Regions from separate parts of the Paenibacillus sp. J22P169 genome, predicted to be linked through region 3. Evidence: riboswitches for the same ligand, from Rfam matches in the RefSeq annotation. Region 3 holds a riboswitch; each other region holds the start of a gene.

The links. Region 3 has a riboswitch for ZMP and ZTP ahead of rpiB (ribose 5-phosphate isomerase B). Riboswitches for the same ligand answer to the same signal wherever they lie in the genome.
Region 1: it holds a riboswitch for ZMP and ZTP, as region 3 does, so the genes downstream of both, AC58QG_RS06315 (bifunctional 5,10-methylenetetrahydrofolate dehydrogenase/5,10-methenyltetrahydrofolate cyclohydrolase) here and rpiB (ribose 5-phosphate isomerase B) in region 3, are expected to answer to the same signal.
Region 2: it holds a riboswitch for ZMP and ZTP, as region 3 does, so the genes downstream of both, AC58QG_RS06000 (GNAT family N-acetyltransferase) here and rpiB (ribose 5-phosphate isomerase B) in region 3, are expected to answer to the same signal.

What each region holds. Positions count from the first base shown of each region.
Region 1 covers NZ_JCAUAO010000001.1:1,351,860-1,359,719, reverse strand. The annotation lists gene AC58QG_RS06340 (NUDIX domain-containing protein) at 1-300, shown strand, start outside; gene AC58QG_RS06335 (alpha/beta fold hydrolase) at 331-1,065, shown strand; gene AC58QG_RS06330 (RidA family protein) at 1,077-1,535, shown strand; gene AC58QG_RS06325 (sugar phosphate isomerase/epimerase) at 1,574-2,497, shown strand; gene AC58QG_RS06320 (hypothetical protein) at 2,530-4,158, shown strand; ZMP/ZTP riboswitch at 4,220-4,297, shown strand; gene AC58QG_RS06315 (bifunctional 5,10-methylenetetrahydrofolate dehydrogenase/5,10-methenyltetrahydrofolate cyclohydrolase) at 4,353-5,201, shown strand; gene AC58QG_RS06310 (DUF6886 family protein) at 5,224-5,751, shown strand; gene AC58QG_RS06305 (VOC family protein) at 5,776-6,144, shown strand; gene AC58QG_RS06300 (sugar phosphate isomerase/epimerase family protein) at 6,316-7,083, shown strand; gene AC58QG_RS06295 (methylenetetrahydrofolate reductase) at 7,193-7,860, shown strand, end outside.
Region 2 covers NZ_JCAUAO010000001.1:1,282,313-1,290,172, forward strand. The annotation lists gene AC58QG_RS05980 (DUF6492 family protein) at 1-122, opposite strand, end outside; gene AC58QG_RS05985 (toxic anion resistance protein) at 259-1,350, opposite strand; gene AC58QG_RS05990 (hypothetical protein) at 1,365-2,024, opposite strand; gene AC58QG_RS05995 (GNAT family N-acetyltransferase) at 2,145-2,651, opposite strand; gene AC58QG_RS06000 (GNAT family N-acetyltransferase) at 2,648-3,775, opposite strand; ZMP/ZTP riboswitch at 3,822-3,902, opposite strand; gene AC58QG_RS06005 (LysE/ArgO family amino acid transporter) at 3,973-4,581, opposite strand; gene AC58QG_RS06010 (DUF3221 domain-containing protein) at 4,679-5,590, opposite strand; gene AC58QG_RS06015 (DUF1801 domain-containing protein) at 5,745-6,173, shown strand; gene asd (aspartate-semialdehyde dehydrogenase) at 6,634-7,719, opposite strand.
Region 3 covers NZ_JCAUAO010000010.1:23,779-31,638, forward strand. The annotation lists gene spoIIR (stage II sporulation protein R) at 1-119, shown strand, start outside; gene AC58QG_RS30175 (L-threonylcarbamoyladenylate synthase) at 203-1,270, shown strand; gene AC58QG_RS30180 (manganese efflux pump MntP) at 1,335-1,895, shown strand; gene AC58QG_RS30185 (low molecular weight protein arginine phosphatase) at 2,039-2,611, shown strand; ZMP/ZTP riboswitch at 2,687-2,767, shown strand; gene rpiB (ribose 5-phosphate isomerase B) at 2,872-3,330, shown strand; gene AC58QG_RS30195 (TIGR01440 family protein) at 3,346-3,957, shown strand; gene glyA (serine hydroxymethyltransferase) at 3,994-5,244, shown strand; gene AC58QG_RS30205 (glycoside hydrolase family protein) at 6,021-7,031, shown strand; gene AC58QG_RS30210 (family 16 glycosylhydrolase) at 7,031-7,860, shown strand, end outside.

The sequences.
Region 1 (7,860 bases), on a different contig from region 3:
CGAGAAGTTAAAGAGGAGACAGGTCTGGATGTTATAAGAGCTACGATGATCGCCATTTATTCGAACCCCGAGAAGCAAAGATATACCGATAGATATGGAAATGACTATCAAGTGGTTGAATTTTTATTTCGTGTTGATGAATGGTCAGGTAATCTTGAAAAAGAAACAGATGAAAGTACAAACGCACAATTTTACCCGATCCATGCGTTACCTGAAGCATCCAATGAATTCTTTGCAAGACATCATACTGAAGTGTTTGAGGACTACAAAAGATTCAATGGGGTTTTGATTTTGAAGTGATCGGGGAAACGAATGATGTCTAATTCTAAAATGAACGAAGAAAAATCACTTGTAGATATCGGTGGATTTAAATTATTCCTTCAAACTCTTGGGAGTAGTAGCGCCTATGCTAGCGTCATTCTAGAATCAGGGTATGGTGATGATTCCAAGGTTTGGAGTAATATAGTTTTAGATATCGCTGCAATAACGAAAGTTATCACATATGACAGAGCTGGACTAGGAAATAGTGAGAAAAGTCCTCATCCAAGGACGAGCAGACAAATGGTTATTGAACTTAAACAACTTTTGGATCATGCAAATTTGCAGCCTCCTTATCTTTTGGTAGGGCACTCTTTTGGTGGTGTAAATATGCGTCTATTTGCAAGCCTGAATCCTAGTGACGTTACGGGTTTAATTTTGGTAGATTCGACGCCTGCGGATTATAGGCAGCGATTTCTTCCTACCATGCCAACAGAGTTCCAAGAGGTATATGTGAAACAGTTTACTAAAGAGTCTACATATGAAGAGTTTAATGAAAGTTTGGCTCAAATAAAACACAGCGAGCATCTCGGAGAAATTCCTTTAACCATTCTATCAGCAGGTAAAAAAGTGCATTATACCCCGAGCACCCAAAGGCTTTGGCATGAATTACAAGGAGAAATGTTGTCCCTCTCACATCAAAGTGAGTTAATTATTGCCCACGAAAGTGCTCATTATATTCAAGAGCATGAACCAGAACTTATCGTTGAAGCGGTAAAACGTTTGATAGATTCTAGATCATCATAGGAGGATCCAATATGCCAGAATCAACCATAGCTCAAAGATTAGTTACTTTAGGAATTGTGTTACCGGTGGCAAGTGAACCCGCAGCGAAATATGCCAATTATGTGAAAGTGAACGGTCTATTGTTCGTCTCGGGCAAAGGTCCGACTGGCAGTCCGAATGGAAAACTAGGGAAAGACTATACGACCCAAGAAGGTTATCAATTTGCTAGATTAACAGGCATAGAAATCCTAGCTGTTCTGCAGTCTGCTGTAGGTTCTCTGGATCGTATTAAACAAGTTGTTAAACTGCAAGGCTTTGTAAATGCAGTCCCCGAATTTGAGGAGCATCACAAAGTGTTGAATGGATGTTCGGATGTGATGCTGGACGTATTTGGCGAAAAGGGCGTACATGCGAGATCGGTCTTTGGAGCGGTATCGCTTAGAGATAACCTGCCGATCATTGTGGATTCTATCTTTGAAATAGAAGAATAGGAGGGAGGGATCTCAATTAATCGAGGGAGCTGTCTAGGATGAATCGATTCATGATTGGTCAATACGGGAGTTTTGATGAGAATAAATTTAAAAGGGATTTCCGTGATGGATTTTTCGGGATAGAAGCCTGCTTGTTTGATGCTATGGAAGATACGCAAAAGCTTATTCTAGCTTCGCAACAAAACAATTTCCAGATTGGTATTCATTTTCCTTTACGGCCTCATTTATCTAAAACTAGAGATGCTTTGTTCTTAGCTACAAATCCTGAAATGAGCGATTCAGCCTATGCTTGGATTCAGAGCGAGCTAGAATATCTTAAATCCGTGCGTCCAGCTTATATCCTATTTCACTATCCCAAGCCAGTTATATTGGACGAAAGGGTGGATTGGCGTAATTGGAGATTTTCAGATGAATCTGAGTATATGTATGAAATTGAGATTAACTTTGAGACACTGAAGGATAGGACAGAGCTGCTTTTTCAATGGTTGACAAAGAAATGCGAGGAGTATGCCTTCATTCCGGTCCTGGAATTTGATGCATTGAATCGATATATTTATGAGACGGATTTTCTTGAGGAGCTATTGGTGAAGTATCCCCATATAAAAGTCTGTCTGGACACGGCGAGACTGTATTTGCAGGAAAAAATAGATCCTTTTTTTGATGCCAAAAAAGTCATTCGTAAATTCGCGCGTTTTGCCTATTCGATCCATCTAAGTAATGTACAAGTGAATGAAACGATTGCCAATTCTCGTCATCCCGTACTGCCTGATCTGGATCCTCGTGACGGCTGGGCACCGATTGAGGAATATCTCGAGTTGATTGCCGAGCAGAATGATCAAGTGAAGATCATGTTTGAGCACCGTTCTGATTTTATTAGTGAAGAGCAATTGAATCAATGTTATGATTGGGTTGCGCGTTTATTGAACATTGGAAAATTAAACGCCAGAAATCATTTCCGATAGGGTAGTAGGAAAGTTTTGGAGGTAAGTAAGAAGTGAAGAAATCAAGATGGAAGCTATTTACGTATGTGCCATTTCTAGTGGCGATCCTCGTCATCGGTTTGATTCAAACGTTCATGTTAGCGAATGAAAATGTAAAGCCATATCCGGCGCCTTTCGGCCGTGCAACGGAATTAACGCAGGTAGCAACGTATGGTGAACCCGTGCAAATGGTTGGCGATAGCAGCTTTACGTATCTAGCAGGGAAAACGCTCGAAATGGTCACGATTGATCAGGAGGGGCAACATAGCTCAGAGACTCGTCCCTTACCCGATACAGGTTCTCTCCATGCTTATAGGATGATTGACAGAGATCATGTCATCTGGATCGGCGATGGTAATAAACTTTTCGGGAGTGAGTGGAAGAATGGTTCATGGTCACCAAAGAGTAATCTGCTTGTAAACGATTTGAATGACGTGCAAGCGGTTGTTGGCTCAAAAGGGGAAAGCATCCTGCTGGCTTACAATGATTCAACGCTTTATGTGAGTGCATTTCATCCGAATGAAAAGCTAAGTTGGTCACAGCTTGATATCGCGAATATTAAACATATCCAAGGTCATCTGGATGCGTCTGGCAGTCTTTCACTAGTCTACGCAATCAGTAAAGATGGCAATGAATCCTTTCATTATGCCAATCTTGCAGCCGGAACTTGGAAGCCGCTTGTGCAGAACAAAATAAAGGATGTCGATTTTGCAACGAGTAGTTTAGATGATATAGCGCTGGCTGTAGATGGTTCTTCATTGATAACGGTGTATACGACCAGTTCACGTAAATCAGGGAAGAGTACGCTGCACGTACTTACATTCTCTTCGAATCAACCGGATAAGGTGCAAGACGACATCATCAATCTTCCCGTCTCGAAAAAGAGTGATTCGGATACAATTCTGCATCCTTCGTTCACGCATGCTTCTTCTGGCGAAGTAACGCTAGTGGTATCGTCTGTTTATGAGAAGAATAGGCGCCAAACGAGTCAAGAGGTGTACAAGGTTGGCTTTAAGGATGGTAAAATGGTGGACTCCACTCGGATTAGCCAATTCGGTGGTTTCGCTTCCTATCCGAACTTCGCGACAATCAAAGGAAATTCATTAGCTGTTTGGCTGGATGCTGTGAATGCGGAATCATTTCGAGTGTTTTACGCCACTGATCAACTTCCTTATCAGCAGAGTATGAACAAGATTCGTGTAGAGGACTTACAAGAGGCTGCAGGCAATCTACCACTTTTTTGGGGGATTGGCGTTCTCACGGCACTAATAAGTTTAAAATGGATCTTATTGCCTGGCCTATATTTAGTCGTGATCAGTGTATTCTGGCAATATCATTACGATGAGCACGCCAGGAGGCATTTTGGGATATCACTCGCGATGTATCTCATCGTAAAAGCCATATTTATCGGAGATTATCGGAAGACAATTGCTTTACAAGTGATGCCTGATTTCTTGCAATCGGTATGGGCTTGCTTGTTACTACTTGTTATTTTTGCTTTGATTTCTTATGGGATGACGTGCTTATGGCGAAAAGGACTGTCCGAACGGAATGTTGGTTTGGAAATGTTCTATTTCGTTGTACTTGATGTATTCATGACGAATATGTGGTATTCGTTCTTCATGTCGCCGGCAACTTTATAGTTATTTTCTCAGGCCAAGATATTGAAAATAATGGAATTCGTTGCTATGATACAACTATAATTAAACGATGTGTAACTGGCGGAGCATGGGTAACCATGAGGGAGTACATCGATAATGGCCGTACGCCTGGGCAGAGGTAAGGGGAAATCCCCTTACCTCTTTATGTTTGCTCTTAACTTGAGAGGGATGATGAGATGACCGCGGAAACATTAATCTTGGATGGTAATCGAGTGGCAACAGACATGAAAGAGGCTCTGCGAAGTAGAATAAAGAAATTATCCATGAAAGGGATCATCCCCTGCTTGGCGACGATTTTAGTTGGAGATGATCCCTCATCAGCTACCTATGTGAGGATGAAAGGGAATGCGTGCAAGCGACTGGGTATTCAGTCCATTCGTATCGAGCTTCCCGCGCATACAACGACAGAAGATTTGGTTGCTGAGATTCTTAAACTGAATGCAGACCCGCATGTCCATGGGATTTTGTTACAACATCCTGTCCCTCATCACATAGATGAAAGGGCTGCATTTGAAGCCATTCATGTTGAGAAAGATGTGGATGGTGTAACTACGTTAGGATTTGCTCAAAATGCCTTCGGTTTTGCTGAATTTCCTTCCTGTACCCCAGCGGCTATAATCGCTATTATGGACTATTACCACATCGCCATAGAGGGCAAACACGCTGTGGTAATAGGCAGAAGTCCTATCCTCGGAAAGCCAGTTTCCATGATGCTATTAAATCGGAACGCAACGGTAACCATCTGCCATTCGAAGACGACGAATGTAGCAGAGATGGTTCGATTAGGTGACATTGTCGTAGCGGCGGTTGGTAAACCGAAATTTGTGCAAGGGGAATGGATTAAACCTGGTGCCATCGTTTTGGATGCAGGATACAATGAAGGTAATATCGGGGATGTTGATTATGAGGCTTGTATGGAAAATGCTTCTGCAATTACACCAGTGCCTGCAGGGGTCGGTCCTGTCACAATAGCTACCCTGCTGAAACATACAGTCGAAGCGGCTGAAAAGCAACTTATTGAATGATGAAATGGGGGAGGGAGCAAAAGTGAAACTATTTCATGTGAGCGAAGAGAAAGACATTGCTATTTTTCACCCCAGAATTCCTACTAGAAAAGAACTGGATCAAGAAAGAGGACTAGTTTGGGCAATCAACGAAAGATGTTTGCCTAATTTCCTAACGCCTCGAAATTGTCCGAGAGTGACGTATCATTGTAATGAAGCAACCACGGAGGCAGATAAAAGGAATTACGTCTCCTCGAGTTCAATGAAACATGTTGTAGCGATTGAACACAAATGGTTTGAAATTATGAAGCATACCACGTTATATCTATATGAATTTGATTCGTCCCATTTTTATATGCATGATGCTAGTGCGGGGTACTATGTGAGTGAAACATCACAAGTTCCTATCCATCGTTTTGAAATAAAGGATCTATTCGGAGAGCTTATCAGGAGAAATATAGAAGTGCGACTCTTAGATAATCTGTGGGATTTATGCGATAAAATTCAGCAGACGAGCTTCAATTATTCCATGTGCAGGATGGGTTTTGCGCAGCAGCGACCTAATTGTTAAAATGAGAAAAAGGGAGGTGCCGTTATGAGCAGGATATTACGATTCGAAATGCAAGCAGCAGATCCTAATCAACTCATCGAGTTCTATACACGAACATTTAATTGGGAATTCATGAAGTTTCCAGGGCCACAAGATTATTGGTTTATTAAGACGGGAAACAGTGATGTACCAGGTATTGATGGAGGATTATTGAAGTCACCTGATGGCTTGAACCGAACCATTAATTCTATCGAGGTAACTTCGATCGATGATTATCTAGCATCTGTTACTACGAATGGAGGAACCATTGTCGTTCCGAAAATGAGCATGCCTGGAATGGGCTACCTTGCCTATTTTACTGATCCGAGTGGAACCATTGTGGGTATTTCTCAAGCGGATTCGAATGCACGATAAGCTATACAAAATCTCTAGTATTTCGAACGGGCTGCCGCGAGGCAGCTTTATTTTTGTTCGTCCAAATATGTCTATTCACATATTATAGCTATCAAATTGGATATATTTATGATCCAATTGATAGTATTTTTTGTTATAGTAGAGTAGTAAGTAACGATAGGAGGAATGGACATGTACTCATTTGGATGGTGCAGTGGAATTCAAGAGGCGGAAAGACTTCAACGAATTGGCTTCGACTATATAGAGTGTGCTCTCGTATCATTAAATATAGAGGATGAGGCGGATTTCGCCGCTAAGCTTCCTTTGTATCTGAACACGCCGCTGCCGGTGCAAGCTTTTAGCATATTTTTTCCAGGAGACCTGAAAGTGGTAGGTCCGGAAGCAGATGAAGAACGAATCCGACGTTATGTTCATAAAGCTGCAAGCGCTTTAAATAAGATCGGAGCCAAGACCGCAGTCCTCGGAAGTGGGAAGGCACGGCATATTCCAGATGGTTGGGATCGCAATCGCGCAGAGGAACAGCTTCTACAACTGCTATCATTCATCGGAGATGAGTTCCAAGATACAGGTGTTTCGTTGGCCATTGAGCCTTTGAATCGCAAGGAATCTAACATCATAAACACGGTTTCGGAGGCAGTGATGTTTGCCAAACAGGTTAATCATCCGTCTATTCGGGTTTTGGCAGATTTCTACCATATGGATGAAGAACAGGATCACCTGCATACCCTTATCGAAAATAAAGATTGGCTGCAACATATCCATCTAGCTGATACGGGACGATTGTCGCCTGGGACAGGACAGTATCCTTATGATCAATTCGTAACAGCCTTGCAGGCAGCCGGCTATCGAGGAATGATTTCGGCAGAGTGTACCGTTCATGATCCAGAGAAGGAGTTAGCGGCAAGTTTGGCATTTATGAGAGGGAAGTTCCTTTCATGATCATTTTGATTTGAAGAGGAATTCGCAAATTGGAGTCGAACTATAGAATACCGAGTAGTTAACTGTGATTTCATTTTTCGGGAATTAGGTAGATAAGGTTGTGACACATATGTTAAAAGACAAAATAATTAGAAGAGAAACAGGTATCCTTACCTATGGGATGACGCCGCCTAAAGAAACACAATCGCTAGAGAAAATGGCTGAAATTTCACAAAAACAATGTGAGCGGCTTCAGAAGCTTCAAATAGATGGTTTAATTCTTTATGATGTGCAGGAAGAAAGTGATCGGATTGATCAAGATCGGCCTTTTCCTTATTTGCAAACGGTTGACCCGACTACGTACAGTAAGGAATATTTATCAGAGTTAAATGTCCCGAAAATTATTTATCGATGTGTTGGTAAATATACAGAGGAACAATTGTCCGATTGGCTTAAGGCTGACCAAGAAGAAGATCGGTTTTCCGTGTTTGTCGGGGCATCTTCTAGTAACCAAGAAGTTCTTATGGGGCTGCCAGAAGCCTATGCGTTAAGCCAGAAGCTGAACAATAATCTTACTTTAGGTGCAGTCGTCATTCCAGAAAGACACATGAAAAAAGATGATGAGCATCTTAGAATGGTCAGCAAAATAGCGAGCGGAAGTCGCTTCTTCATTTCTCAGGCAACCTATAATGTCGAAGCGTCTAAAAACTTTTTATCCGATTATTATTATCACTGTAAAGAAAACAAGCTAGACATGGTGCCGATATTGATGAATATTGCGCCTTGCGGATCCACAAA
Region 2 (7,860 bases), on a different contig from region 3:
TTGACATATTTTCTTACCGCGTCAATGACAAGGGGGAGAGTCCCCAGATCTTTCTCAATCGCTGGGATTAGCACATCAATTTGGGGTGTCTTGCTAACCTGTTCTCTAATTTGCATGAACATTAACTCATCTCCAATATTTAAACGTTTGGATTATCATATGTCAGGAGATTGAAATGGCATGGGTTATGAGGCAGGATGACTCCATAAAAAAAGCTGCCAAGGATTAGATCCCTGACAGCTTGTCCAATTTTTTTCGTTATTCCAAAAGTCCGCCTAGCTCGGACGCTTTTAGTTCTGCATTCGTTTTATTGCCAGGCGTCAAGCCAAGTCGTTGCGTCATTTGCTGGCTAATGTTGCCAAGACGTTGGGTGTGTTCGGTTGCCGATTGAATGATTGTCCGATTCGACTGCTCGAAGAGATCCAATGCAGCGAATAGATCGGTCATTCCTCTTTCAATCGAGTCCATTTGCAAGCCTGGTTTACCAAGCAGCTCATTCGTCCTTTGCGTCGTTTCTTTCAACAAACGCGAATTATCTTCAAACATTTTATTCAGTGTCGAGTTCGCCGAATTTACTGCTTCAATCGTTTGAACTTGATCCTCAATCGCCATGGAGATCATAGCGGACACTGTAAGTAGATTCTGTGTTTTATCAATTGTCGCATCCACTGCATCAATGAGCTTGTCGTTATTGTCGTTGATGATATCTGTACCTGCTATCGCTTGTTGATACAGAATGACCATCTCTTGAAAGGACTGAATGCGCGTCACAACCTTACGAAGCCCTCTCTCCAAATGTGTTTTACGATGTTCATTCTCAGGCTTAGCAATTTCAACCTCGAAAAGCTGCTTTAAATTCTCCCCCATCGCAATACGCATTTGCAAATTGTAGACAGATTCAATTGAATTTTTCTTCAAGGTCTTCATATACGCCATGTTCTCTTCCAGCGTTTCTTTCCCATTACGAAGGGATTGAACAATGGCATTTACGTTTGTTTTCACGGACTGATACTTGTAAATATAGTTCTTAAGTGGCGTCTTCTTCATCATTTTCTCAAAAAAGCCAAGCTGCTTGCTCTTACTCAAGGAATCAATTTCGCCGCGCAGCTTTAGGATATTGTTTTGGACCTCTGAGCGTTTGCCTGACATCAATTCATTCACCGGGCGTTCTAGCATCGCCAGTGATTGGCCAGCCTGCTCCATCGTTTTGGAACCCATACGTCCGATTGAATCCATTAATGTTTCTAATTCCATCGTATCTGTCGAAGAAACTTTCTCAAGCAGTTGTTTGGCTTCTTGCTCAACTTTCTGCAAATCTGTCGACTTTAATTGCACCAATTGGGTTGTCAAGGTCAATTCCTCCTTTAGTCTGTTGAACGATAGCGCTGTTGGATTAATTCCATGCGGGTCTGCAATTCAATTAAGTCTTTTTGTTCGATCGTTTCTACATAATCAGTGAGCTTAGAGTTAATATCCTTGATTCCAGTAAGAAGAAGTCGACGATTTAGGCGTTTCGCTTCCCCTCCCAGCTTCAGAAATGGATTAATCGCTCCATTTAAATCCTTAAAGATCAATCTTTGTATATTATGATTCATATTTGCATCGTTAAGCTCTTTCAACTGTGGAATTAATCGGCCTACCCTAGAGAGTAAGCTAAGCGTCTTCTCCACGATTTCATCATCTAGCGTATTCTTCTGCCCCTCAGAAATCATCGTCTCTTCGATCACATGAATATACTCGGCAATAGGGCCCCAGAAGGGATCATTCTCCGCTTGGATTTCATTTTCCGTTGTTGGATTGGAACTACGCGCAGGAGGCGTATTAAGGATAGGCTCGCTAACTGGTGCAGGAACCGTTGTCCCATTTAAGGCTTTGGAAGATCGATTTAGTACAAGAATACTTCCTATCGATAATGCAGTTGGCACTAATAAATTAATGGATTCCGGCAAGAACCCAGCTGTTATAAGACTGACGACATATCCTGCAATTGAGATGCCTGCAGCGACTTTGAATTGTTTTTGCATGTACTTTCACACCCCTGTTCCATCTTGTTACCCATTAAAATCATATATGCACTAGCGATTGATGTCAATTTATAGCAGAACATTGGCACACTGGAAAGAGACGTCGGATGGTGTCCATGGTTAAATACGATCCCATCCGACAGCTACCTCAATCAAGTTGTCTCCACCTATCGCAACTGTTTTCTCGCCAAGTAATTGGCCCCCTACGGATTTGTAAAATGCAAGAGAGGGATTGTCTTGGAGAACCCATAACATCATGGAGGAGTATGAACTTTTTAAGAATGACGTTTTAACTGCATGGAAGAGCGAAGTACCTAACCCTAATCGCTGAAAATCCTGAAGTAAATAAATAGCATAAAGTTCGCCATCATGATGAAATTCCTGATTCCGATTTCTCCCGCCATTTGCAAAACCGACGATCTCCCCTGCATCGTTTTCTGCCACGAATATGTATTCATGTTCATTAAGATTATCAAAGTTCCAAATCCAATTCTTCGTTCGCTTCTCAACGGTAAGATTGGATAAGTAGGCTTCGGAAATAAGTCCTTTATACGTTGATTTCCAACTATTCACATGTACAAATGCAATTTTTTCTGCGTCATCCTTACTAGCCTCTCTAATTTTCATTGGGTTCCCTCTTCGCTCCTAATTTTACGTTCATATAAGTTAGCGCTCCAGCCGCGGCCATCGTATCTACCACGATGAATGAAACCAAGGCTGCGATAATAGTCATTCAGTGTTGGGTTATCTGCCATGCAGTCTAAACGAAGCCAGCTTTTCCCCTTATTCTTTATGTATGCTTCTGCCCAAGTAAGTAACCTGCTGCCGAAACCTTCTCCTTTGTATTTTCGCGTGACGACTAAACGGTGAACATAACCAGCATCATCATGGAACAAGTCTCCCCAAATCTCTTCGTACTGCCACTGGATCGAAAAACAGCCAATCATCTCACCGTTCTGACACGCGACAAATACTTCTTGATCATGAATAAAAGATGTTAAATAGGCATTGGTAAATGTATCTTCTCGCCACTGTGTGAACCCCTTCGACATTCGGATCCATTGTGCTGCTTCTATAAATAATTTCTGAATGTCATCTAAATCTGCTAACTGAGCTTTCCTTATGATAAATAAATCGTTTTGGTGCTGCTTTGCAGTAAACTCATCTTTGTGCCAATGATACTCAATCTTTGAAGCGGTAGCGAGGGCCCTCTCTTCGCCAAAAAGCCTTGCAACGACATAAAGCGCAGCATCGAATCCCGCGGTAACCCCAGCGGACATCACAATTTTTCCGTTATCGACATACCTTACATCCTCAACGATCGTTGCACTAGGCGGCGCAATTTCCCGTAATAATTCAAAAGCGTTGCGATTGGTCGTTACTCGTAAGCCATCCAGTAAGTTAGCTTTGGCCAACAAAAGTGCACCTGTGCAGACTGATAATACGAGTTCTGACTCAAGTGCAGTCGTTCTAATCCAAGTGATAACGGAGGTATTGTGTATTTCGGTTCGTGAGCCTAAACCACCAGGTACAATCAAAATATCGGCTTTTGGACAATTGATGAAGCTGTATTTGGGAGTAAGAGTAAGTCCACTGACTGTATGGACAGGTTTTTGTTCTTCTCCTACCGTGTACACTTTGAAATCTTGACCCCAATTACTCGATACGCCAAACACATCGAACGGACCTGCAATATCCAGTAGATCTACTCTTTCATAAATGAGGACTGCCACATTTCTAGCTCGTTCCATTGCATTCTCCTCCTCGAAATAAAAAAGTATTTGATCCATTGATCAAATACTTTGCCCAGGCGAACGGCTGTTATGGAATATGTGCTCCCCCGTAGTGATCTACGTTTCGCCAGTTACACATACCAAATATTCCCTTTATTATATTCGGACATAACGTTGAAAATCAAGAGAAATTCTTCAGCTATCTGTAATTTGGTTTAGATTAATTGTGTTAGTAAATACACCGCTGTTCCCCACATAATGAAGGCAGAAGCTTTATTGAGATAAGTGATAAATGTGCGAGATTTATCTAATTTCCCAACCTGTCTCCCCATTAGAGCAAGCCCGATAAACCAAATCCATGACACTACGATACATGCAATCGCAAATACTAGCTTTTCTGTCCCCGCATAGTGGATAGAGCTTGTCCCGATGACACCAATTGTGTCCAAGATCGCATGAGGATTCAATAAGGAAACGGATGCAGCAAAGGCAATTTGTCTCTTCGGGGAAAGTGCTGTTTCCTCAGTAGTGCTGGACGTCGGTTTACTTTTCCAAGTAAGGAACCCCATATACATAAGGAACATAATACCTAGTAAGAAAAGGATAGTCTTAATAGCTGGAACCGTTACGATAATAACCGATACGCCTAAAATGGCTAATGAAATGAGAACCGTATCGCAAAGTGCAGCTGTAATGACAACTGGTAGAGCCCGTATAAAGTTCGGTTGTGTCACGCCTTGATTAAATACGAATACATTTTGAACGCCTAATGGCAAAATCAGACCTGCTGATAAAAGAATTCCTTGGATTATGGCTGTAAGCATGATGTTTTTTTCTCCTATCTATAAATCAGAAATAGAGCGAGTATGCTCTAGGAAATGTCCGGCCCACGGAATAATGCTGCTCGAGATTGTACAATCCCTAACGATCCATGACGACGACCTTCGTCACTAATTTCTCCGTGCCAAACTCATATCCTGCAAACCATATTTCAATTTGGTTCCCAACCTTCACTTCAGTAACATCAACTTTTTCTCCATTTTTCCACACTTGAGCAAATGGAAGAAGTCTATGTTTCACCCCATCGACTTCAAGAATGCGCTCTACGTTCACGCCCTCGCCTGTTGTGACTACTCCTGTGACCTTACCCCTTGCGTCACCGATACCATTGTCCACCGCGATGACTTCGAGGCGAAGCCCCGCGGTTTGACCAGGGTAACTCGTCAGCATCATGCCTTCCGCCCACACTTTGACGATAGAGCCAATCTGAACCTCATTCGGCTGTAACTTCTTCCCTTCAAACTCAATACGTGCATCGTCTGACATGCTATACCACGCCGCATCAGGCATTTTCTTGTCTTGGCCAATGAATTTATCGGATGAAACGACCAGTAAACTTCCCTTTTCATTGATAGCCGTTATTTTCCCACTCATTCCAGCTTGCTCATCAATCGTATAGACCGAGATGTTCAGTGGAAACTCGGCACCGACGGCTTCATAAATGGATAGTCTGAGCTTTGCCTTCTCTGTGTCCGACAGCGTTTTGGCATGTTCGCCTACGCGGCGCACTTCCAGAAAAGCTTCTTGATCATTGCTATAAGAGGATTGCGGTTTAACTTGGTGTTTTTCAAATACTGCCTGTAAAGTGGCGAGTTGATTCGCATATTCTTGTAAGTCTTCTTTAGAAACTGACTTCATCTTTTTAGGTGTTTCTTGAAGCTGAGCTGCTCCTTCGTTGCGATCCCCTACATATCGATCACCGCACCCCGCTAACAGGACACCAACAAGAATCGTACATTGAACTATCGAAAACCAATATGCCTTATTCCACATGAAATAACACCAGCTTTCTACCACGTAATCATAGTCAATCCCAGTCGTGTGTATTAGACGATCATTCCCTTATAAAGGTTTCTATTTCCAACACTTCTTTGATAAAATGAACATGACAAACCATCAAAGGGGAAAATCGATAAGGAGTGTTTCTATGGCATACGAAGCAAAAATGAAAGAAACAGATAGCAGCGTCCTCGAGTTTATTGAAAATGTGGAAAGTGCTAAAAAACGTGAAGACGCTTATCGATTATTAGATATTTTTACGGAAGTGACAGGCTATGAAGCCAAAATGTGGGGACCCAGCATTATTGGTTTTGGCACTTATCATTACAAATATGCGTCCGGTCATGAGGGCGATGCCCCTCTAGCTGGTTTTTCACCACGAAAAGCCAAAATCAGCTTGTATTTTGCGACAGGAGATACGGTGCGAGAGGAATTATTAAATGAGCTTGGCAAACATGAAGCTGCAAAAGCTTGTGTATATATTAATAAAGTAGCAGATATCAACGTTGATATATTAAAGGCATTAATACAGCAGTCGGTGTCATTTTTGAAAGAACGCTACCCGAACCATGCATAAGTAAAAAAAGGTGCCGTCTCCGTGTAGATCCATCTACGCGGGGACGGCACCTGCTTTCATGGTTATGGTAATGCCAAGCTTAGGGATTCGGGCGCCAGAAGATCCGAAACAGGCGTTATAGCATTGGCTCGCTGCCGTTTTGGGGGCTTCTGGCGCTTTAACGCCCATAAAGGGCCTTAATGTCCGGGCTCACTAGCTTTTCGGGAGGCTTTCAGCTATTTAAGGCCCAAAAAGGCCTTAAATCCTAAGCTCGCTACCCTTTTCGGAAGCTTTCAGCTATTTAAGTCCCTAAATGGGCCTTAAATCCTAGGCTCGCTACCGTTTTCGGAGGCTTTCACCTATTTAACGCCTTAAAAAGGCCTTAAATCCCAGGCTCGCTACCGTTTTCAGAAGCTTTCAGCTATTTAAGTCCCTAAAAGAGCCTTAAACCTCTCGCTTCAGACAGTAGTTTAAGCCTTTCTTACTTCGCTTGAATGTAACCTTCTGCTTTAAGCAATTCAGCGATTAAAACCGCACCGCCAGCTGCTCCGCGCAATGTGTTATGCGATAATCCAACAAATTTGTAATCAAACATGGAATCCTCGCGCAAACGCCCTACCGAAACGCCCATACCGCGTTCAATCTCACGATCAAGCTTCGTTTGAGGTCTATTTTCTTCCTCAAAGTAGGTGATGAACTGTTTAGGCGCGCTTGGGAGATTTAGCTCCTGCGGACGTCCTTTGTAGTTCAACCAGCGAGATAGAATTTCTTCTTTCGAAGGTTTGTTCTCGAAGGAAGCAAATACAGTCGCTAGATGTCCATCCGTTACTGGAACACGAATACATTGCGTAGTAATGAGAGGTGAACTCGCTTTAATGATTTCATTATTTGCGATACTGCCCCAAATGCGCAGCGGCTCCTGCTCACTTTTCTCTTCTTCCCCACCAATATAAGGAATAACATTATCCAACATCTCCGGCCAATCCGTGAAGTTTTTACCTGCACCAGAAATCGCTTGATACGTCGAAGCAACTACGTTAGTTGGTTTAAAATCCAACAATGCGTGAAGAGCTGGTACATAGCTTTGGATGGAACAATTCGGTTTAACTGCGATAAATCCAGTCGAGGTTCCAAGACGTTTTCTTTGTGCTGCAATGATTTCAATATGACCAGGATTAACTTCTGGGATAACCATCGGAATGTCCGGCGTCCAGCGGTGAGCTGAATTATTAGAAATAACAGGTGTGCCCGTTTTCGCGTAGGCTTCCTCCAACGCTTTGATTTCATCTTTTTTCATATCTACAGCACAAAAAATAAAATCAACGCCAGTGGCAACCTCCTCCACTTTGGATGCATCTTGAACAATGATCTGTTTTACATTTTCCGGGATCGGCGTAGACAATTTCCATCTGTTCTGTACAGATTCTTCATATGTTTTACCTGCTGAGCTGCTGCTTGCTGCAATCGCAGTAACCTCAAACCATGGATGCTGATCCAACAATTCAACGAATCTCTGGCCAACCATGCCAGTTCCTCCGACAATACCTACTTTTAATTTTCTAGACATGCTATGTTCAAATCCTTTCACTTTCGAATAGTGTAATGAGACATCTCAATAGTTAATTCAGATTGCCTGTTTCTGTGTGCCAATTCTTTCATTAAGTTCGCCATGTTTCGAATGCTATAACAAAAAAATCCCACCCCCAAG
Region 3 (7,860 bases):
CAAAAGTTGAGGTAGTAGCAGCTTCAGTTTCAGCTTCCACGACCGAAGAGCCAGCTCAACCGAAAGTGAAGTTCTTCATTTGGGAAATGTTTAAAGCGATCTTTTCGTGGTTCAGCTAAACTTAATAACCTGCAATTATACCTCTTTATATCATATTTACGGATACATATTTCATTTCATACAAGTAAGGATGAGAGTGATTGTGACAATCTACTGGAACGTGGATCAAGGAGCGACAAGCGCAACAGCGCAGTATATAGCAGAGGCAGCGAAACTTCTGCAACAAGGCGATACGGTCGCTTTTCCGACCGAAACGGTGTACGGACTTGGAGCGGATGCGACGAATACCGCAGCGGTTCTACAGATTTTCGCCGCAAAGGGAAGGCCCTCTGATAATCCTCTGATTGTACATATAGCTGATGAGAAGCAGCTCCCAAGCCTGGTTCAGCCAGATAGTCTAACAACGCATCATCTAGCGATTATGAAGGCTTTCTGGCCTGGACCTTTAACCATTGTGCTACCTGTACTTGCAGGTAGCCTTTCGCCGTTGGTTACAGCGGGTCTGCAAACGGTTGGTATTCGTATACCAGATCATCCTGTTGCCTTGCAGCTGCTGCGAGAAACGGGACTGCCGATAGCGGCACCAAGTGCGAATAGCTCAGGCAGACCGAGCCCGACCCTAGCATCGCATGTGCGTGATGATTTGGACGGGAAGATTGGTGGAATCGTAGATGGTGGTGCAACGGGTGTTGGCGTTGAATCCACGGTTATTCAACTTGTTGACAGCGAGCTATACATTCTGAGACCGGGTGGCGTGACAGCGGAGCAGCTGCAAGTCGTTTTGCCGGATCTGCCTATTCATGTTTCTGAGCCGACAGAGGTAGAAGCCTCGGATATCCCTCGTGCTCCAGGTATGAAGTACACACATTATGCGCCGAAGGGCTTTATGCACATCGTTCAAGGGGATGATGTGCAGGAAGTCTCCGCATGGATTCAACAAGATATTGATGCTGCGAAGGCACGTGGAGAATCGACGGGGATTCTCACTTTTGAAGAAAGAGTACGGGGGTATCGCGCTGATCTCGTTCTCGCGTGCGGCTCCTTATCAGAACCAGATTCGATTGCACGGGAGCTATATAGCGCTCTGCGGACTTTTGATCACAAAGGCATTAGCTATATTGTTGCAGAAGGTGTCCCGGATTCAGGTATTGGCAGCGCGATAATGAATCGACTGCTCAAAGCAGCGGGGCATGAGCGTATCCGTCTCTAATTAGCATGATTCCCAGTTTGTCCGCATATCTTGAGAAAGAATCGTGGACAAGGGGGATCGTGCTATGCTCGCATCTGGGATACAAGTTGGGCAACTCATGACAATTGGAATAATGGCGATTGCTTTGGGCCTGGATGCTTTTTCGTTAGGAATTGGCATAGGAATGAAGGGCATTCGTTTGTTGGATATTTTGAAAATTAGCATTGTTATCGGACTTTTCCATGTGCTCATGCCGCTGATGGGGATGTTTATGGGGCAATATGTTTCCCTCCTTCTGGGTAACGTTGCGACGGCCGCAGGGGGATGTTTACTTATTTTGCTTGGAGCCCATATGGTATACAGCTCGATACGCGGGGAAGAAGCGACGGCCTTCGATCATCGGACGCTATGGGGGCTTATCATATTTGCCCTCAGTGTTAGTATAGATTCATTCTCTGTGGGTGTTTCGCTGGGGATGTTTGCCACGGATATTGTGCTCACAGTGCTCATCTTTGGTTTGTTTGGCGGGTTGCTTTCGATAGCGGGCTTGCTATTAGGCAGACGGGTTAGCGGTTGGGTAGGCGAATACGGCGAGGCATTCGGCGGACTTATCTTATTAGGGTTTGGGATCAAGTTTTTACTATGATACAATACGGGTAATCACGGACGGTGCATCCGTTTATTTCAAAATTTTAGATTTTTTTTGTTTCACACAAAAAGTTAGCTAAATTTCTATATAAACGCATCCCTCCTAAGTGGAGGGGGAGTCGTTTATTTCGGGAGGATTTCATGTTGCGAATTCTATTTGTCTGTACAGGAAATACGTGCCGCAGTCCGTTAGCTGAAGGTTTGCTGCGTATGAGGGTGCGTCAAGAGGGGCTTGCGGCGGAGGTTCGTTCGGCAGGTGTATCTGCGATGACGGGGGGCCCGATTTCAAGGAATAGCCAGTCTCTTCTTCATGAAGCGGGTTTTAAGGAATCGATAAGTTCTCTAGCGATTAGCGCCGCGGATGTCGATTGGGCGGATCTGATCCTGACGATGACGACAGGACACAAACGCACGGTGATTGGGCGCTTTCCTCATGCGGTCGAGAAGACCTATACGCTCAAAGAGTATGTAGAGGACGATGATCGAATTCTCAAGGCGATTGAAGAAAGGGAGCAACTTGCGACAGAGCTTCAGCTTAAACAGGCGCTGTCCCAAACCGTATCCATAGAAGAAAGAAGTCGTATGTATACACTGGAGAACACAATTCCAGATTATGATATTTCCGATCCTTATGGCGGATCATTAGCCGATTATCGGTACACAGCTGAGGAAATTAGCCGAAGCTTAGATAAATTGGTGAAAAAATTACGCTAACCTTAGGTAATCAATGGGATAGGCCAATAGAGCTTTACACATCGCAGGGAATGCGATAAAATATAGGTAACAAGCAAGACTCAATGTAACTGGCGACGAGTGGGGTTAACCACAATGGAGCATTGAGCTATACGGCCGGTCGCCTGGGCAAAAGAGCAACGCGCGTTTTTTAGCGTGTGCGCTCTTTTTTTCGTTTTTGGTGAGCTTTGGGATATAATAGGATGGTCGAATTCGAACAGTCAAAAAGGAGCGTTTTATTCATGAAAATTGCTTTAGGTGCAGATCATGCAGGCTATCGTTTGAAAGATGTTATCATTCCTTTTATTGAATCATTAGGTCATCAAGTGATCGATTTCGGATGCAGCTGCGGCGATTCCGTCGATTATCCGGATTATGCACTTCAAGTTTGCGAAAAAGTTGTTTCGGGAGAAGCAGACAAAGGGATTCTGCTTTGTGGAACAGGCATTGGGATGTCTATTGCTGCCAATAAGGTTCCGGGAATCCGCTGTGCACTTGTGCATGACCTTTTCTCCGCGAAAGCGACACGTGAACATAATGATACGAACGTGCTAGCGATGGGTGAGCGAGTAGTTGGACCTGGCGTAGCGGAAGAAATCGTCAAAATCTGGTTGGAAACCGAGTTTTCAGAAGGTGTCCGCCATAAGAATCGAATCAACAAAGTGCAGAGCATCGAAGATCGTTTCACGGTACATCCCTAGAAATGAGGGAGCACAATGACAGATTCTATGTTTGACCCTATAGCAGCAGCGGTTGCGGTAGAAGCAAACTTGCGGGCGCTGGTTGAGGTTGCTGGGCTTCGCCCTGGGAACATATTAGTGATCGGCACGAGCACGAGTGAAATTCTCGGGCATCAGATCGGTACCTCAGGTACGCTGGATGCGGCGAAGCCGATTTTCGAGACGGTTAAGCGCATTTGCGGCGAGTTCGGTCTGTTTGCGGCTTATCAGTGCTGCGAGCATCTGAATCGTGCGCTGGTCGTGGAGGAAGAGCTGCTGACGCTAGCGCCGCAGCATGAGCCGGTTTCCGTGATTCCCGTGCCGAAGGCCGGGGGCTCGATGGCTTCCTATGCGTACAGACACTTCGCAAAGCCGGTCGTTGTCGAGACGATTCAGGCGCATGCGGGCATCGATATTGGCTCAACGCTGATCGGGATGCATCTGCGCAGAGTCGTTGTTCCCGTAAGGCCGCCGGTTCGGCATATTGGCCAGGCTTATGTCACGATGGCCTTCGCGCGGCCGAAGCTGATCGGTGGTACAAGAGCTGTGTACTCCGCAGATCTGGCGGATCAACTTTATCAACAAGCTGCACCTGATGCAGATTGCTAATTTATTTTTGACTATCATCCTTAGGAGGAATTCCATATGACAAACTTTTTGAGCAAGCAAGATCCGAAAATCGTAGAAGCGATGAACCTTGAGCTAGGCCGTCAACGCGACAAAATTGAGCTAATTGCTTCCGAGAACATCGTAAGCCAAGCGGTTCTTGAAGCTATGGGTACTGTACTTACGAACAAATACGCAGAAGGCTACCCAGGCAAAAGATACTATGGTGGCTGTGAGTACGTAGACATCGTGGAAGACATCGCTCGTGACCGCGCGAAAGAGCTTTTCGGTGCTGAGCACGCGAACGTTCAACCGCATTCCGGCGCACAAGCGAACATGGCTGTTTACTTGGCTGCTCTAAACCCTGGTGATACAGTTCTTGGTATGAACCTTGCGCATGGTGGTCACTTAACACATGGTAGCCCTGTCAATGCTTCCGGTATCCTTTACAACTTCGTAGCTTACGGCGTAAGTGAAAAAGATTTCCGCATCGACTATGATGATGTTCGCAAAGCAGCTTTCAAACATAAGCCTCGCATGCTCGTAGCTGGTGCAAGTGCATACCCGCGTACGATTGATTTCGAAGCATTGGCTTCGATCGCTAACGATGTAGGCGCTTTGTTCTTCGTTGATATGGCGCACATTGCGGGTCTAGTTGCAGCTGGCTTGCATCCGAACCCAGTGCCACACGCACATTTCGTAACAACTACAACACACAAAACGCTTCGTGGTCCTCGCGGCGGTATGATTCTTACTAAGAAAGCTTGGGCTGCAGCGATTGATAAAGCGGTATTCCCTGGTTCCCAAGGCGGACCTTTGATGCATACGATCGCAGCTAAAGCTGTTTCCTTCGGTGAAGCTCTTCAACCAGACTTTAAAGTATACGGTCAAAATGTTATCAGCAATGCACAAGCTTTGGCGACGGCTCTTACAGCTGAAGGCATCAACCTTGTTTCCGGTGGTACGGATAACCACTTGATGTTGGTTGACTTGCGCAACCTGAACATCTCAGGTAAAGACGCTGAGCACGTGCTTGATGAAATCGGTATTACAGCGAACAAAAACGCGATTCCTTTCGACCCAACTAGCCCGTTCATTACAAGCGGTATCCGCTTAGGTACACCAGCTGTGACTTCCCGCGGAATGGACGAAGAAGCAATGAAAACAATCGCGAAAGTTATTGCTCTTACGTTGAAAAATCCAAAAGACGAAGCTACGCTTGAGAAAGCTCGTGGCATGGTGTCCGATCTAACGGCGCAATTCCCACTTTACCCAGGTTTGACGTACTAATCTTTATTTGCAGGGGCCAGCTCATTGGAGCTGGTCTTTTTTGTACGTTTATATTGGTCGAACCCCAAGCCCCCATCCCGATACTCACCTCTAACCCAACTACGACCCAACCTAACCCAACTTAATTCAGCAATCCAGCTTACTCAACGCACGAAATTCGATCACTCAACTCGCTAAACTCACTCAACCCACTCAACCCACTCAACCCACTCAACCCACAGACCCACAGACCCACAGACCCACCAAACTCACTCAACCATCAAACCCACAAACCCACAAACCCACAAACCCACAAACCCACAAACCCACAAACCCACAAACCCACAAACAGACCAAACTCACTAACTCACCAACTCACTAACTCACCAACCTCCCCTTCCCGTAATCTAACTGGATTATCTCCATCTATTTGAATCATATTTCTCAGATTTGACCGAATAACTGTATTTCTTACAGTTAATTTTCTCCCCTTAGCTCGATTCATCAAATCCTCAATAAATTAGCTGTACCTTTTCCATCTATTCGCGAAAACACATCGGATTTTAGCAAACTAGCTGTAGTTTCTACAGCTAAACATTCGTCCATAGTCTCCGTGTGAGACAAACTTAAGTGCTGAGGCAGTTCCTGCCTATATCCAAGCAAATGTATGATCGTGTGAGATCACACATCCCAAAACTTCAAACCATCTTACGAAAATATGAAACCTTTCATCGTGGCATACCCCTTACACTGATTCTGTACCAATGTAAACCCTTACACAGGTAGGAGAGGTGTGCATGAATTTTCAGGAGATGCTTCGGCCAGTGCCGGCCCAAGCGAAGTTCGAGCTAGAAGGATGGCATGTTTGGTGTGGTTCAATGACACAAGATGCGGAGGGGAGGTATTATTTGTTCTACTCGCGTTGGCCTGAAAGCGCTGGTTTTGAAGCCTGGGTCACGCATTCCGAAATTGCCTATGCGGTCGCCGACAATCCGTTAGGCCCATTCCACCACGTGGACACGGTTTGGACCTGCAGAGATGACACAGCGAGCTGGGACAGGGATGTGGTGCACAATCCAGCGATGTTACGCCACGGCAATCGTTATTATCTGTATTACATGGGGACGCATGGCCCCGATTTTGATCTTGACCAACCTGCCGATGAGGCAACATGGTGGACGTATCGCAACCATCAACGTATCGGCGTTGCCGTGGCTGATCATCCAGCAGGTCCATGGACTCGTGGAACATCTCCAGTGTTGGATGTCTCACCAGGAGAGTGGGATGGTCTCATGACGAGCAACCCTACGGTGTGCGAGACCTCTGACGGCCGTATCCTGATGATGTACAAAGGTGTGGCTGAGGGTCCTCCGCCAAAGGGAGGGGCAGTTAACGCAGGCGTAGCCTTTGCTGACCAGCCACTGGGACCCTTTCACAAGCAGCTAGAGCCAACGGTGACGAACCCTACGAACGATTGGGCGGTAGAAGACCCTTACGTATGGTGTCAGGGCAATGAGTACTATGCATTGATGAAGGATTTCCAGGGTTATTTTACAAAATCAGAACGTGGTTCAGTGGCCTTATTTGAATCATCAGACGGCATTGTGTGGCGGCCTTCGCGGCATGTGCTCGCTTTCGATTTACAGATTCATTGGGCCAATCAAGCCACACAAGTCGTGACTCGACTGGAACGTCCCCAACTATGGTTCGATGAGCACGGGAAGCCTGTTGTCCTGCTGTGCGCCGTTCTTGAACGGGAGGGAAGCCGAACGTACAACATCCAAATTCCATTAGGAGGAGATTCATAATGAATTTGAAATGGCTTAGTCCGCTTCGCACTGTACTAGTCAATCCGCTCCGAACTGTTTTGCCCGCCTGCTTGTTGGCCACAGCGACCCTATCGACCATTTCGCCTACCCCAGCCTCAGCAACGGCACCAGCTGGTTACGCGTTATATTATGCTGATGAATTTGACGATACAGCGATTAATGAGAACGACTGGATGTACCGCGACGCAGGGCCTTATTCACTAGGCTACAATCGCAAGGAGAATGTACGTGAATCAGGCGGCTCCTTGCACATTGATTTTAAGCGTGAGCAGATTAACGGCACGTGGTACAACACTTGCGGTGGCTTAGTTTCGAAGAAATTGTTCGGCTATGGCTATTATGAGACAAGAGCGAAGCTGTTTAATTCCACGACAGGGCTGCATTCCTCCTTCTGGAGTATGGGGCTAAGTAATCATATCGCCGCGAATAACATAACCGGATTGACTGCCGAAATAGCTGCTGGTAATTTGCCATTCTATAATCAGGCAACGGAGATTGACGGTTTCGAGCATGACTCCGCCAATGGCTACTATGATACGGGGACGATCACGTACATTCCGGGCTACAGCTCGCCGCGTCAGAGTGTGAGTGTTACACCAGATGTGTGGCACGTGTATGGTTACGAATGGACCCCGACGGCGATTAAATTCTATCTGGACGGTACACTCGTCAACACAATCAATACGACGACGACACCGATGCCATTTGCGCCAGCGAATTTTTGGCTGACAGCGCTGGGCTACAAGACAGTCTCGGATTACACGAAGCTACCAGGTGAAAGTGAGTTCGACTACTTCCGTTTTTACGC